Regions from separate parts of the Spongiibacter taiwanensis genome, predicted to be linked through region 2. Evidence: predicted binding sites of a transcription regulator. Region 2 holds the regulator's gene; the other holds the start of a gene.
The links. The regulator sigma-54, encoded in region 2, starts transcription at its own class of promoters, with help from an activator protein. The targets are predictions, from matches to a motif close to TGGCACANNNNTTGCNNT.
Positions count from the first base shown of each region.

Region 1: a site for sigma-54 is predicted at 3,529-3,546, ahead of NCG89_RS03170 (flagellar hook-length control protein FliK). Genes of this name have one in related genera too.

Region 1 is NZ_CP098455.1:649,017-656,574, reverse strand. It holds gene fliG (flagellar motor switch protein FliG) at 1-150, shown strand, start outside; gene NCG89_RS03185 (FliH/SctL family protein) at 184-945, shown strand; gene fliI (flagellar protein export ATPase FliI) at 938-2,293, shown strand; gene fliJ (flagellar export protein FliJ) at 2,290-2,742, shown strand; gene NCG89_RS03170 (flagellar hook-length control protein FliK) at 3,661-4,884, shown strand; gene NCG89_RS03165 (hypothetical protein) at 5,247-7,139, shown strand; gene NCG89_RS03160 (hypothetical protein) at 7,161-7,331, shown strand; gene efpL (elongation factor P-like protein EfpL) at 7,458-7,558, shown strand, end outside.
Region 2 is NZ_CP098455.1:1,264,146-1,271,703, reverse strand. It holds gene rapZ (RNase adapter RapZ) at 1-451, opposite strand, end outside; gene NCG89_RS05920 (PTS sugar transporter subunit IIA) at 469-918, opposite strand; gene hpf (ribosome hibernation-promoting factor, HPF/YfiA family) at 949-1,236, opposite strand; gene NCG89_RS05910 (RNA polymerase factor sigma-54) at 1,314-2,810, opposite strand; gene lptB (LPS export ABC transporter ATP-binding protein) at 2,982-3,707, opposite strand; gene lptA (lipopolysaccharide transport periplasmic protein LptA) at 3,707-4,276, opposite strand; gene lptC (LPS export ABC transporter periplasmic protein LptC) at 4,263-4,838, opposite strand; gene NCG89_RS05890 (KdsC family phosphatase) at 4,838-5,359, opposite strand; gene NCG89_RS05885 (KpsF/GutQ family sugar-phosphate isomerase) at 5,375-6,301, opposite strand; gene NCG89_RS05880 (MlaC/ttg2D family ABC transporter substrate-binding protein) at 6,608-7,288, shown strand; gene NCG89_RS05875 (BolA family protein) at 7,404-7,558, shown strand, end outside.

The sequences.
Region 1 (7,558 bases), 620 kb from region 2:
AAGGAGATGATTATTGAGGATATGGAAGCCCGCGGCCCGATCAAAATCAGTGAAGTGGAAGAGGCCCAGAAAGAAATTTTGGCCATCGCCAGAAAACTGGCAGAGAGCGGTCAGATCGATCTGGGCAAAGGTGGCGACGATTATGTGTAAGCCAACGCCACGGGCATTGTCAGGGCGATACTCGTGACCGAGACCTTTGAGCGTTGGTCTCCCCGGCGCATTGAGGGGGACGACCAGCCTGTCGAGGCGGTGGCTCAGGCAGAGCGGCCCTCGCTGCAGGGCGATGTGCGCCCCTGGGTGCCGGCTGACCTGGGGGCGGTAGCCGCCAAAGCCGCGGCAGGGTCTTCGTCTCACGCCGCTTCGACTGCGCACGCCCAAACCCAAGCCCAGCGCCAACAAAACCACCAAAGTGAGCTTGATGCCCTGCGCCAGCAGGCCCAGCAGCAAGGTTATGAGGAAGGGCTCCGGCGGGGCCAGCAAGAGGCACACAATTTGTTGGCCCAACAAAGCCAGCAGCTGCAAAACACCATTGCGGCTTTGCGTAATGTCGCCGGGCAGTTGGATGAATCCCTGGAGCGGGAAGTCATTGGCTTAAGCGTGGGCCTGGCGGCGCAGCTTCTGCGTCACGAATTGCAGCAGCACCCCGAATGGCTTCATGAGCAAATTCAGGCGGCCACCGCGATGCTCCCCGGTGCGGGGGGCGGTTTGGAAATTCATCTGCACCCGGCCGATGTCGATACGCTGCAGCAGCATTTTGCCCAGAGCGGCGAGGTTGCTGAGGGCAACTGGCAGTTTGTCGAGGACGCCAACATCAGCCCCGGTGGCTTTATGCTGGCCAATGACAACTCCCGAGTTGATGAGCGGCTGGAAACCCGCTTAGCGGCCATTCTGCGACAAGCCTTTGCAAATTCTCCTTTCGTGTCTGGGGGCCGGGTTGATGACTGAGTTCAGTCACAGCGATGGCGGCAGTCTGGCCCAGCGGATAGCGGGCTACCGGCAGCGGCTGGGTGATGTCGGCCAAACCCGGGTCGAAGGCAAGCTCAAGCGGGTCGTTGGCACCATGCTCGAAGCGGTTGGCTGTAAGTCAGCAGTTGGTGGGTATTGCATGGTTGAGACGGTGGATGGCAACTGGCTGGAAACCGAAGTCGTCGGCTTTGCTAACGACAAACTGCTACTCATGCCCACCGGCGAGTTGCGCGGTGTCATGCCCAACGCCCGGGTGATTCCCATTGAAAAAGGCTCCGACGTGCCGGTTGGCGACGGCCTGTTGGGCCGCGTGCTCGACGGCGCCGGGCGGCCCCTGGATGGCCGGGGCAGCTTGCACTGCAGCGCCAGCCGGCCATTGTCGGGGGAGCCGATTAACCCCCTGTCCAGACAGCCGATTCGGCAGCCCCTCGATGTGGGGGTTAGGGCAATCAATTCCCTGCTCACAGTAGGTCGCGGTCAGCGCCTGGGCCTGTTTGCCGGCAGCGGCGTGGGCAAGAGTGTGCTGCTGGGCATGATGACCCGCTTTACCAGCGCCGATGTGGTGGTGGTTGCCCTGATTGGTGAGCGCGGCCGGGAAGTCAAAGAATTTATCGACAGTATTCTGGGCCCGGAAGAAATGCGCCGGGCGGTGGTGGTGGCGACCCCTGCAGATCACCCGCCGCTGATGCGGATGCGGGCGGCATGGCTGGCCACCTCGATTGCTGAGCACTTTCGGGACCAGGGTAAGCAAGTGTTATTACTAATGGATTCGCTGACCCGCTTCGCCCAAGCTCAACGAGAGATTGCACTGGCCGTGGGTGAACCGCCCGCCACCAAGGGCTACCCGCCGTCGGTGTTTGCCCGCTTACCGGCACTGGTAGAGCGCGCTGGAAATGGCGAGGCTGGCGGAGGGTCCATCACTGCGTTCTACACGGTGCTGGCCGAAGGGGACGATCAGAACGACCCCATCGTGGATTCCGCCAGGGCGATATTGGACGGTCATATCGTGCTGTCCAGAGCGCTGGCCGATGCCGGGCATTTTCCAGCAATAGATATTGAAAAGTCGGTGAGCCGGGCAATGAACGACATCACCGAAAAGGGCCACCAGGATACGGTGCGCTATTTCCGGCAGATGTACTCGCTGTACCAGCAAAACCGGGACCTCATTACCATTGGGGCCTACCAGCGGGGCAGTGATGCCCGATTGGATGAAGCGGTCAGTTTGTGGCCCAAAATTAGCGGGTTTCTGCAACAGGCCTACGACGAATCAGAAACCTTTGATCGAAGCCTGGATGAGTTAAGTCTACTGGTGAGTGGAACTGAATGAAAAAATCCGAGCGCATGGACAGTGTGTTGAAGCTGGCTGACAAAGCGGAGCAGCAAGCCGCCGAGCGATTTGCCGCGAGTCAGCGCAACGCCAACAAGCAACGCCGCAAACTGGATGAACTGAAACAGTATTACCGCGAGTACAGCGCTGCGAGCAGTGCCGCCGGTGCTGGACTGGATCTGCGGCGGTTGCAGGAAACTCGACAGTTTATGAGCAAGCTCGCCACCGCCATCGGCATGCAGCAGGAACAGGTGGATAAGGCTGAGCGCAATATGCAGGGTGAACGCCAGCAGTGGATGAGCACTCGCCAACGCAGCATGAGCCTGGAAAAGCTGACCGAACGCTATCAGCAGAGTGAAGCCCAAGAGGCGGATCGCCGGGAGCAGTTTGTGGCAGATGATATGGCCGCGCAGCGCTTCCTGTGGAATCGGAGCATGCCGGTGCTGTAGTGGCTTTGGTCTGACGTCGGACGCAGTGACGTGGTAAGAGAGCCCGGGGTGATTCGTTGCCTCGGGCTTTTTTTGGGCGGGAGATGCTGGACGGGAGATGCAAGGCGGGAGATGCAAGATGCGAGACGGATGGCACTTACTTTAGATAAATATTGCCCAAATTGTCGTTCCCGCGAAGGCGGGAATCCAGGTTTTGCTGAAATATCAGTGTACCCGCGCACGTGGGTGCCCAGTACTTTGGGCTGAAATATCGTCGTACCCGCGCACGCGGGTATCCAGTATGTTTGCTAACGTAGCCGGGTTTTCTGGATGACCGCATTCGCGAGCATGACCACCTAAAAATGATTCCGCTCAGTAGTGCGCCTTCTCGGGGATGACTGGCTTAAAGTAGAAACAGAATCTTCCGCGACGAGACTTGATTTACCAAAGCCTGAATGTACGACCGTCTGGAGGGGTTACCGAAATATCGTCGTACCCGCGCACGTGGGAATCCTGCAACGATAGCACCGGATATCGTCATACCCGCGAACGCGGGTATCCAGTATGTTTGCTAACGTAGCCGGGTTTTCTGGATGCCCGCGTTCGCGAGCATGACGACCTAAAAATGATTCTGCACAGTAGTGCGCCTTTGCGGGGATGACAGGTTTAATTAAGTGCCATTCAGTCGCGAGACGCCATACGGGTCATCTAGCGCGTTAGCGCTCCGGTGTCTGACCAAAAAACGCCTTAACCAACCTACACAGCCACACTCAAATTTCTGGGGTGCTACCGATTATGATAAGCCGCTGGCACAGCCTTTGCTCTAAACCCTAAAGAGTCACCTAATTTTGCCGCTTTTGGCCCCCTTCAACGGGCTTTGGCGGCCCTAACGCAAACTCTGTTAGAGGCAATTGCACGATGCAAACTCCGGCCATTTCAGTGAGTAATATCTTTGAGTCCCTGCTTGGCAAAGGCGCCCCTTCGGGCGCGGCCAGCGCGGCAGAAACCCCTTTTAATCAACTGTTTACCGCACAGCAGCTGAGTTTGCTGGGCGGTCAGCCCCAGGATTTCGCCGCCATTCAGGCCCAAGCATTGGCCCAATTCAGCCAAGAGCAGGGCGAGGCCTTGTCGGCCGAATCCTTGCTATCGGAGGTTGCCTTGGGCGACGGTGAGGGCTTTCCTCTCGGCGGCAAGGGATTGCCGCAGTTGCAGTCCTTGCTGGCCAGCCAGCCTCAGGGCGTTGGTACTGCGCTGAACGGCGAGATGGCAGCAGAGGGTGACGACGTGGCGGAGTCGGGTTTGGCGCTCTCGGCGATGCTGCAGCAAATGGTTGCCAAAAGGACCGCTGGCGATTCGGTCACCGGAGCGGCGGCTGAAGCCCATGGTGAGCCTGGCAGCTTGAAGACGGCCGATGCCAAGGCGGCGCTGAACCAACTGACGGGAGCCACCCCGGACAAGGCACCCAGCCAGGGTACGCTGGCCTTTGGTGATACGGCGTTAGCCAAACCCGAGGCAATGACCACCGCCGAGGGCTTCCGTCAGGCCCTTGTCCAGCAAAGCGGCGAAACCACCAGCGATGAAAAAGTCGGTGCTATCACCGAGAAGGCCGACAGTGATATTGAACTGGCCAGCTTGATGCGGGATCTGCGTGGTGCGCAAAACTCGGCCCAAACCAAAGCGCCAGCCATGTTCACCGTGAGCCAGAACGCGGTCACTGACCCCGCCTGGAGTCAGGCAATGGCAGCCCGGGTGGGTTATATGATGAACAACGGGGTTCACACGGCCACCGTGCAACTACACCCCGAAGAACTGGGCAGTATTCAAGTGCAGATCAGCCTCGATGGCGATAGCAGCCGTGTGCAGTTTCAAACTCAGCACGCTGAGACCAGTGAGCTGGTGGAGCGAATGTTGCCGCGTTTGACGCAGGGCTTTGAACAGCAGGGCCTGCGCCTGGACGATGTAAAAGTCAGCCTGATGAACCAGAATGCTAACGCCAGTCTCGCCCAGGGTCAGGGACAAGGCCAGAACGCCGCGACCGGTCAAGGTGGCAATAATCCGGGCGCGCGGGGTGATCAGCAGGGCAACATGGGGGGCAATGGCGAAGGCGAAGTATTGCGTAATGTGGTACTGAGTCGGGCCGGTGGGGTGGATGATTACGCTTAGTGGTCCGTGCGGCAAATAAGGTCACACTCAGAGCGTCTGTGTGGGTGCGAACCGAGGCGGTTTCGCCTCTAATGGCCCAGTCCTTAGCAAGGCGGGCGCGCCCGCACAGGCGCTCCCGAAGGGCCGCAGCACAAGGGATTTTGGACTGCGTTGCAGCCCTTGCAAAGGGCCGGGCCATTCCCTGCGGACTGCGCCTTGCCAAAACCCCTTGTGCTGTGGCTCAGCGTAACCGTATTTGCCGCACGGACCACTAGTGCTCCATGCAAAAATGCGATTGTGTCGGCCGCTTGCATCATTATCCCCTTTTACAGCGGTAGTTTTGTAAACTGTTGCAAAGATAAGGAACCCATAAGGGCCAGTGAGTGAGCTCCCCAAGCAAAGTCGTTTTCTGTTTTACCCTGATTTTTTCTGCCTGTTTGAGCTTTGCCGGGGATAAATACACCGACCTTACCGATAGCAGTCAGAGTCCGGGATTCAGCAAGCGCATCGTGCGGCATGAGGACAGCCAGTTTTCGGTCATGGTGGGCATGCGCGTCCATCTGGCGCTGACGACGTTAATGGGAGAGCCGTTGGTCTACTGCCCGGCGACATGGTGGCTAGATGAGATATACGATCACAGTAGCGGCGAGGCAAGTGTCCATAAATTTCCGGTAGACCTGCTCCCCGCGAGTGTTCAGCGTGATCTGGATTTTTACAGCCCCAAACTCATTTTCAAGCTGAAAAGTGGTTATTTACTGGCTTGTGATCCGGGTGTGATGTCGGAAGCTGCTAGTGAAGCACCCAGTTTTACCGTTCCTGCCAGCCCAGCATGGGGAAAGCTGCTGTTTTCGAGGGAGGGGGATAAGTCATCTTTTCTCCCGGCGGAGCGTGCTCAGTCGATTTTGCGCGATCTTTTTGAAAGCCAGCAGCACTCCGCTCACGTTGTCAGTGAAGTGTGGATCGCCGACGAGTCAAAAATTAACCTGTGGTCGCTAGCAAGATTCCGTGCGCAAAATGCCATGAATGCGCTTTCCCGGCAGAGGGAGCAGAGCACAGACCCGCAGCGTATAAGTGAGTTGGACAGGGCCATTGGTGATCAGGCTGGCCGATTCAGAGCGGCCTTTAACAAGAGTATGTCTATGCCGGGGCGGTTTGCCCGGCAACGTGGCCTGAAGACCACCCCTTGTCAGCAACAGGCAGCAAAGGCCCTGACCACACTCGCCGAAGCGGCTGAGATTGGTCGTCGTATGCAGCGATGTATTCCGAACGCTCCCAAAGCCGCCACCGCCAAATCGGTACCGGATTTACGCCTGCAGACGGCGGAGCTGGAGCAGGTCGGCGAGATTCAAATCAGCGGTGATCTTCGCTACGTTAAATCGATGAGTTCAGGGGTGGTGCTGCAAAAGTACGATGATCTCTATTTTCACCGTCGCGATGGTGATCTTCGTCAGCTTGATGGCCAGTTGGCCAAGCGCACGCTAGCAAATTACGCCAATGTCATTGAGCGTGATAACGGTAGTTTTCTGACTTACCTTCAGGGCACTCAGCTGGCGCATTACGGTAAAAGCGGGCGCAGGTTGGCAGCGCTGGCTTTGCACACCCAAAATGCCACGGTCATGCGCAGTAAATCACGTGAAGGCAGCAGCCTCATTGAGCTTGCGCCGGGCCCCGACGGTTCAGTTCTGGCGGTCTATCTATCGACAACAAACCAGCGGGATGATCACAGGCTGGAAGTTGATCAGTGGCGAGGCGGCGAATTGGTAAGCTTGGTCAGCAGGCCGTTGGGTGCCACCTTGTACTGGCCTCAGCTCACTGTGAATACCACCGGACCCGGTGGGTATTGCTGGCTTCAGGCAGAGCTAAGTTACACCTCTGCGGACGAAAAAGTGGTGCAACACCAATTCTGCCTGCGCCACCAAGGTGATCGCTACCAGCTCGATTCAGTGGACCTTGCCACGCGAACTGCTATTGAGGAAGCAAATCAGAAACAGCGCAATTTGTTTGCCCAGCGCGCCGAGCGTCTGCAGTATCCTGAGTGGCTCGAAGAGGAACACTTTGCACACCAGGCTGGGGTTTACCATTACAGCGCAAGAGAATCGAAAGGTTTGAGCGATGGTGAGAACGATACTGGTTGGATTTATTTGCGCAGCCCGAGCGGTGCGTATTTGTTGCCGAAATCCTTTGGTGTGCGAGAGCGGCTGAGAGCGGTCGATGCTGACGGGAAGTGTCTGGCAACCGGCCAAGGAAAGATATTTCGATTCTATTGCGTTAAATAAGGGCTAATCGGAGAGCGAATAATGACCATTGACGACAAAAGCCCGAGTGACCCAAAGCGACTACTCGATCACATCTGCCGCTGCTGCGGCCACCGCTACGCCCTGCCCAGTATGAATCGCGAGGGATTCACCGTGTGGCATTGCCCCGCCTGCGACCTTGAAGAGCGAATTCATATCACACCCCGGCGGTGAGATCGCGACGACTGAGCCGTTTCTGCCGTCGTGGATTAATCGCTATACAAATCCCCGCTATCACTCCTAAAATTCCGCCACGCAAATCTGCCGGGCTAGCCCGGCCCCTATACAGGAAGCAAGCCCATGCCGAAGGCGAGTGAGATCAAAAAGAATATGGCGTTGGATTACAACGGCGGCACTTACATGGTGAAGGATATCGAGCGTTCGGCGCCCCAGGGTCGGGC
Region 2 (7,558 bases):
CGCCGCGCAGGTCGTGGACCGTCATGTCGCTGCTGTCGATGGTCAGGGAGGCTTCCATCACGATGGGCTCCAGCAGCAAGGCCTCAAGCTTGATCGCGTCGGCCAGCGGCAGCGCCGAGCTGGTCAGCGGGTGACGGCGGCGCGTTTCGCTGAACCGTTTAATCAGTTTGTCTTCGGCGGCATCGAGAAACACGATGCGCAGATCGGCGTACTGGCGAACCTGGTCGCACAGTGATCTGAAGCGCTGTAGCTCGGTTTCGGAGTTGCGGGCGTCGATACACACCGCCACTTTCTGGTGGGCCTTGATGGGCTTTTGGGACAGTTCTCTGACCAGCTCGGGCAACAGCGCAATGGGAAGATTGTCGATGGCGTAAAAGCCTTCGTCTTCCAGCTGGTGCAGTGCGGTACTTTTGCCCGATCCGGAGCGGCCGCTAATGATGGTCAGTTGCATAGGCTGGCGCCCTTGGGTCAGTGAGCGATAGCTGCCTTAAAAAGGGCGGCAGCGTCTTCTGCCTGGCGCAGGCTGCGACGAAAACTCTCTTCGTTGAAGGCGGAGGCGAGGGCACCCAGCACTTTAACGTGCTCGTCGTGGGCCTCTGCCGGTACGATCAGGGCAAACACCAGGTCGACCGGTTGATCGTCAATGGATTCAAATTCGATGGCCTTTTCAAGGCGTACCAACAGGCCGGTAATACTTTCACAGCGGCTGCTGCGGCAATGGGGAATGGCCACCCCGTGGCCGATGCCGGTGCTGCCAAGGCGCTCCCGGGCAAGCAGGTCATTGAACAGCTCGTCGGGATCGTAGTTGTGATCGTCCTCGCTGATGAACTTGGCAACTTGTTCAAGGAGGCGTTTTTTGCTGTTAACGGACGTACCACAATGGGTACGTCCTTGGCTGAGGATGGAGTCTAGGTTCATGGTTATCGCAATCTGGTAGCAAAGCTGGCGCTAGCGAGCCAGGTGCTTTTCCTTGTGTTTGATGAGTTGCCGATCGAGCTTGTCGGTGAGACTGTCGATGGCGGCGTACATATCCTGTGACTCGCAGGTGGCGAACAGATCTGCGCCGGCAACATGGACAGTGGCTTCTGCCTTCTGGATTAACTTTTCGACCGTCAGGGTGACGTCGGTATTGGTAATGTTGTCGAAATGTCGCTGCAGCTTGGAAAGCTTGTTGTTAACGTAGTCGCGGAGAGCGGGGGTAACTTCTACGTGATGACCACTAACAGTTATCTGCATATTTTTGCTCCTTCATCGCTGTAAGCAATCAGCGCCTCCCGGCGCGCAAGTGACGGTCGCGACCTGAGTCGCGGCCACTATACCAGCCGCTTCCGCTCGTTTGAGGGCGGAATGACCAGTGATTCCCGATATTTCGCAATGGTTCGCCGGGCCACTTGAATGCCCTGGTCAGCCAGCAGTTCGGTAATTTTGCTGTCGCTGAGGGGCTTTCTGGGATTTTCGGCCGCAACCAATTTCTTGATGAGCGCCCGAATGGCGGTGGATGAGCATTCCCCGCCGGTGTCGGTGGACACATGGCTGGAGAAAAAGAACTTCAGTTCGAAAATGCCGCGGGGGGTGTGCATGTATTTTTGGGTGGTGACCCGGGAAATGGTGGATTCGTGCATGCCTACGGCCTCGGCGATATCGTGCAGAACGAGAGGCTTCATTGCCTCCTCACCATATTCTAGAAATCCCCGCTGGTATTCAACAATCTTGCTGGCCACTTTCATCAGTGTTTCGTTGCGACTTTGCAGGCTTTTGATGAACCAGCGAGCCTCCTGCAGATTGTCGCGAATGTAGTCGTTGTCGTTGCTGTTGCTACTTTGCCGTGCCAGCGCCGCGTAATGGGAGTTGATCTGGATTTTGGGGGCGATGTCCGGGTTCAGCTCCACCAGCCAGCGGCCTTCCTTTTTGCTGACGAACACATCCGGGACCACATATTCCGTTTCGCTGCCACCGATGGCGTCGCCAGGAGTGGGGTTCAGCGACTGGATCAGCTTGAGGATTTCCTTGAGCTGATCTTCCTTGATGCGACAGCGGCGCATGATCTGGTTGTAATCCCGGTTGCCCAATTGGGCCATGTACTGGCCGACCACTAGCAGCGCTTCCTCCCGCCAGGGCGTTTCCGGGGGCAACTGGCGCAGCTGGATCAGCAGGCATTCCTGGAGGTCGCGGCCGCCGACCCCAGGGGGATCAAAATTCTGGATAAGGCGTAATACCGCCTGTACTTCTTCGGCTTCAATATCTTCATTGTCGAAGCTCTCGACCAGATCCTCCACCGACACGGTGAGCCGGCCCTTCTCGTCGATGGCATCAACAATAGCATCGGCGATCAACTGATCGATATCAGAGAGACGGCTGAGGTTCAGCTGCCAGCGCAAGTGGTCCTGCAGGGAGTCGGAGCTACCCTGGCGAAAGTCATTGCTGAACTCGCTGTCGTCGGCTGGCCCGAGGGAGGCGCTGCCGCTGCTTTGGTAAACATCATCCCACTGGCTGTCGACGGGCAGATCTTCCGGGATTTCGCTGCGCTCGGCCCAGCTGTCGTCGCTGCTGGCGGAGGTTTCTTTAGTCTCTTCTGTCTGGCTGCGTTCAGCGGTGGTGGATTCTGGCGCCGCGGCGGGGGTGTTCTGCTGGGCGGGTTCGCCTTCTGGGGTGTCATCCTCGCCGATTTCCAGTAGTGGATTGGAATCCAGAGCCGACTGAATTTCTTGCTGAAGATCGAGGGTGGAAAGTTGAAGTAAACGAATCGCCTGTTGCAGCTGCGGGGTCATGGTCAGCTGCTGGCCAACCTTGAGCTGGAGCGATTGTTTCATAAGCAGTGGCTTCTACAACATTAAGAAGGTAACGCGAGCACATTGTGCTCTACCAGAGGGCGGGATGCCCAAGCATTCTACGACGGGCAGTGCCCTCGAATGTCCAACTTGAGTGTAGACGCCTCTCTCGATCCCTGCAATAGCTGTGCCGAATCAAAAATCTGGCAGAAATTAAAGTGTAAATTTGTCGCCTAGGTAAATTTCCCGGACGATCTCGCTATTTAGCACGGTGTTCGCATCGCCTTCGGCGACGATTCTGCCTTCACCGACAATGTAGGCTTTTTCGCAGATGTGCAGGGTTTCCCGGACGTTGTGATCGGTGATCAGCACGCCGATACCCCGGGCCTGCAGGTGACGGATGATTTGCTGGATATCGTTGACGGAAATGGGGTCAACTCCGGCAAAGGGTTCGTCGAGCAGGATGAAGCTGGGCTCGGTGGCCAGGGCCCGGGCGATCTCGACCCGGCGACGTTCACCGCCAGACAGGGTCATGCCCTTGGATTTGCGGATATGGGTGATGTGAAATTCCTGCAGCAGCGCTTCGAGTTTTTCCTTGCGCTGGCTGCGATTCAGGTCTTTGCGTGTTTCGAGAATTGCCATGATGTTGTCGGCGACGCTCAATTTGCGAAAAATCGACGCTTCCTGAGGCAGGTAGCCTACGCCACATTGGGCCCGGCCATGGACGGACATGGGAGTAAGGTCGCGATCGTCCAACGTTATACGACCACGGTCGGCGTTCACAATCCCGACAATCATGTAAAAGCAGGTGGTTTTGCCCGCGCCATTGGGACCCAGCAAGCCGACAATTTCGCCGCTGCGGATGCTCAGCGAGACGTCCCGAATAATCTGCCGCCCTTTATAGGCCTTGGCGAGGTTGTGCGCGTTCAGAACCGGCATTAGGGCGAAGTCTCTCCGTCGTTGTCGTCATTGACCGGGGTGTTTTGTTTGCCACCCTGGGAGTTGACCTCGCCATTGCTCTGGGGTTGCAGGGTCATTCTCACCCGGCCGTTTTCTGCGGCACTGCCTCCGTCGGCGACAACGGTTTGTTTTTTGCCGCTATACACCACTCGATCACCGCTGATTTTTGAGCCCTGATGGGTGATGCTGGCATTTTGCTGAAGCAGAATTTCCTCGTCGGCCAGGCGGTATTCAATGGTGCCGGCGCTGGCAACCACTACGCCTTCACCGGCTCTGGGTTGTTGTTCGAATTTGGCCGGGTTGCCCTGAGCGATCACTTTTTCGACTTTGCGATCACTCTCGACAATGGTGAGTTTGTCGGCCTGAATTTTCAGGGTGCCCTGGGACATCTTCACGTTGCCACTGTAGATGCCCTGATTGTTTTCATAGGTGGCGCGATCTGAGCTGAGATTGATGGCCTGATTGCGGTCATCGGGCAAGGCGTGCAGGGGCGCAACGTTGAGCGTCGACATGGCTATCGCGGCGGCCAACAGTTTAGCGGGGCGCATAATGCCCCCTGACGTTATCAAGGAGTTCTACCCGCTCTTCTCGCAGCGACGCGTACATGCCGGTGGCTTTTGTGGTGCCGTTGGGCAGGAGCAGTGTGAGGGCTTGGTCGGTGCTGACTTCACTTTCTTGCAGGTCGATTTTCAACACGTTGGTTCTTATTTCAGCTTGTCTGATCAATTCGCGCACGACCACATCCTGGTTGAGCTGCAGGTGCTGGCCGCTACTGTTCAGGCGACCCTCTGTGGCGGTGGCAGTCCACGGGCGCTGCTCGGCGATATTCCCTAAATAAGAGGGTTCTTGCAAGCGCACAGAGCCATCTGAAATGTAACGTTCGGCGCTGACGGCCCGCCAACGGTAGGCCACGGCGCCATCTTCCCGGTATTTGATGCCCTCAATGCCTTCAAGGTAGGAATCCACATCCGGGGTGGGGTCAAAACGCTCGACAATGCTCAGCTTGCCGCTCTCGCTGAACTGCGTGAGGTAAAGGTAGGTACCCCCCAGCGCGGCCAGTGCCGAGAGCACTGACAATGCAGCGAAATTGAACCCCCGGCGCTTGGCCATTATAGAAACTGCTCCCAGGCGGCATTGAGTTTCCCTTGGGCTTTTAGCAGCAACTCGCAGACTTCCCGTATGGCGCCTTGTCCGCCTCTGGCATCGGTCTGCCAATCGGCGTGGCGGGCGACAAAGCTGTGACCATTGGCAACGGTGATCCCCAGACCAGCAGCAACAATGGCAGACAGGTCGGGCAAGTCGTCGCCCACATAGGCAATTTCGCTTAGCTCCAGGCCAAGATCGCTGCGCAATTCGGTCAGGGCTACCAGCTTGTCCTCGCGGCCCTGGTAGATCAGGTCGATTTTCAGTTCAGCGGCGCGCCGGGCCAGTAGCTGGGAGCTGCGGCCGGTGATGATTGCCGGTCGAATGCCGGCCTCTCTCACCAGTTTGATGCCCAACCCGTCCAGAATACTGAAGGCTTTGATTTCTTCACCGCTGTTGCCGAAGTACAGGCTGCCGTCGGTCAGGACGCCATCCACGTCCATGGCCAGCAGTTTAATGAGTTTGGCCTTTTCGATTACCGCGTGCACAGTCGGCTTCTCCGTTTAGGCAACGCCTGCTTTGAGCAGGTCATGGGTGTGAATGACGCCAACCGGGCGGCGCTGGTCATCGACGGCGACCAGTACAGTAATTTTGTGATCTTCCATAATGCGCAATGCCTCCGCGGCCATGGTGCCCGGCTTGATAGTGCGGCCGTTGCGGGTCATTACCTGTTCAATGGGAGCGTTGCGAATATCGCTGCCGCTATCAATGGCCCGGCGTAGGTCGCCGTCAGTGAAAATGCCCTGCAGCACGCCGTCATCGTCAACCACGGTGGTCATGCCAAGTGCTTTGCTGCTGATTTCCAGCAGGGCACCGCTGAGGGCTGTGCCGAGTTTTACCCTGGGAATAGCGTCGCCAGTGTGCATGATGCCGTCGATTTTCAGGAGCAGCCGCCGCCCCAGTGCACCGCCCGGGTGGGAGAAGGCGAAGTCGTCAGCGGTGAAGCCGCGTGCTTCGAGCAGAGCGATGGCCAGGGCATCGCCCATCACCAGACTGACCGTTGTGCTGGATGTGGGCGCCAGGTTCAGTGGGCAGGCTTCCTCTTTAACACCGACATTGAGGTGAACATCAGCGCTCTGCGCCAGCTCCGATGCGGGATTGCCGGTCATGGCGATCAGGGGAACGGCCAGCAGCTTGAGCAGCGGCAGAATGGTCACGATCTCGGCGGTGGTGCCCGAGTTTGACAGGGCAATCACCACGTCGCCGGCGGTGATCATTCCCATGTCGCCGTGGCTGGCTTCCCCAGGATGGACGAAGAAAGCCGGTGTGCCGGTGCTCGCCAGGGTGGCGGCGATCTTGTTGCCGATATGGCCGGATTTTCCCATTCCGGTCACCACCACTTTGCCGGTGCAATTGAGCAGTAATTGGCAGGCGCGGGTAAAGTCGTCGTCAATACGATCTGAGAGGGCCGCCACCGCGGCTCCCTCCATGCTGATGACCCGTTTCGCGGACTCAGTAAATGTCCTGGGCGTACTCGATGTTGCGCTGATGGTGCTAGCCCCCGGTTAAGCTGTTGCTAATCTTCCAACGATAATAATGAGGCCGCTCAGTGAGTGGAGGTTGGGCAGCTCTCGAAATGCCGGGGGCTATGATAATTTCCAATGTGAAAAAATAACAGGTTTTGCTGACCCGCAGCCTGGGGACGACTAACGTAGAATGGGGTCAAACAAAAAGTTCAGGTCCCGTGGCAGGCCGCATACGGTGAATTCGGGCTATCTGCGAAAGGAAATAGCGATATGTTGAAGAAGGCGATTTTTGCACTGTTGGTTTTTGTGGGCGCAAGTTCCAGCGCGTTCGCGACAGAAAAAGGGCCCTATGAAGTGGTGGCCGACACCACGCAAGCGCTTATGGCGGTTATCGAAGAGGCAAAAGGCTATGCCGATAAGGAGCCGGAGCGCTTTGAGCGCGAAGTGCGCGAACTGCTTGATGAGGTCGTCGATTTTCAAAGCTTCGCTCGGGGTGTCATGGGTAAATACGGTAGCCGTGGTTACTACCAGAGCTTGAAGACGGAAGAAGAGCGGGCCAAGTTTCGTAGCCAGGTCATCCGGTTCACCGAGAACTTCAAGGATGGGCTGATTAATACTTACTCCAAGGGGCTGCTGACCTTCAACGGAAACCGGATTGAGGTACTGCCCCTTGCCGAGGATGCAGACTTGTCTGGCAGTGTTGGCGTCGCCCAGCGGATTTACGGCGATCGCCCCCAGCCCTATCAGGTGTACTACACGCTGCGGAAAGGCGGCGACGGTAAGTGGAAAGTTCGCAATGTGATCATTGAGGGGCTCAATGTGGGCGAGCTGTATCAGAACCAGTTTGCTGCGGATGCCCGCACTTACCAAGGTGATATCGACAAGGTGATCGATAACTGGAGCGTGGTTCCTCAGGACGTTCTTGAAGGCAAAGCGGCTGAGCAGAAGTAAGGCTGCTCGGTCCCACAGTGCGAGATAGCCGCAGCCGTGGCGCTATCTCGCTATCCCCCCGGTAATTGCGTACAATTCCGCGCTTGAATTGAACAAGCAGGAATTGCATATCCCAATGATAGACGACATCAAATCCCGCCTCGCTGAGCACTTTCCTGACGGCCAAATTGAGGTCCAAAGCGACGGTAGTCACTACGCTGTGCAGATAGTAAGCAGTGCCTTTGACGGTTTGCGGCCGGTGCGACGTCAGCAGCTTGTCTATGCCGCCAT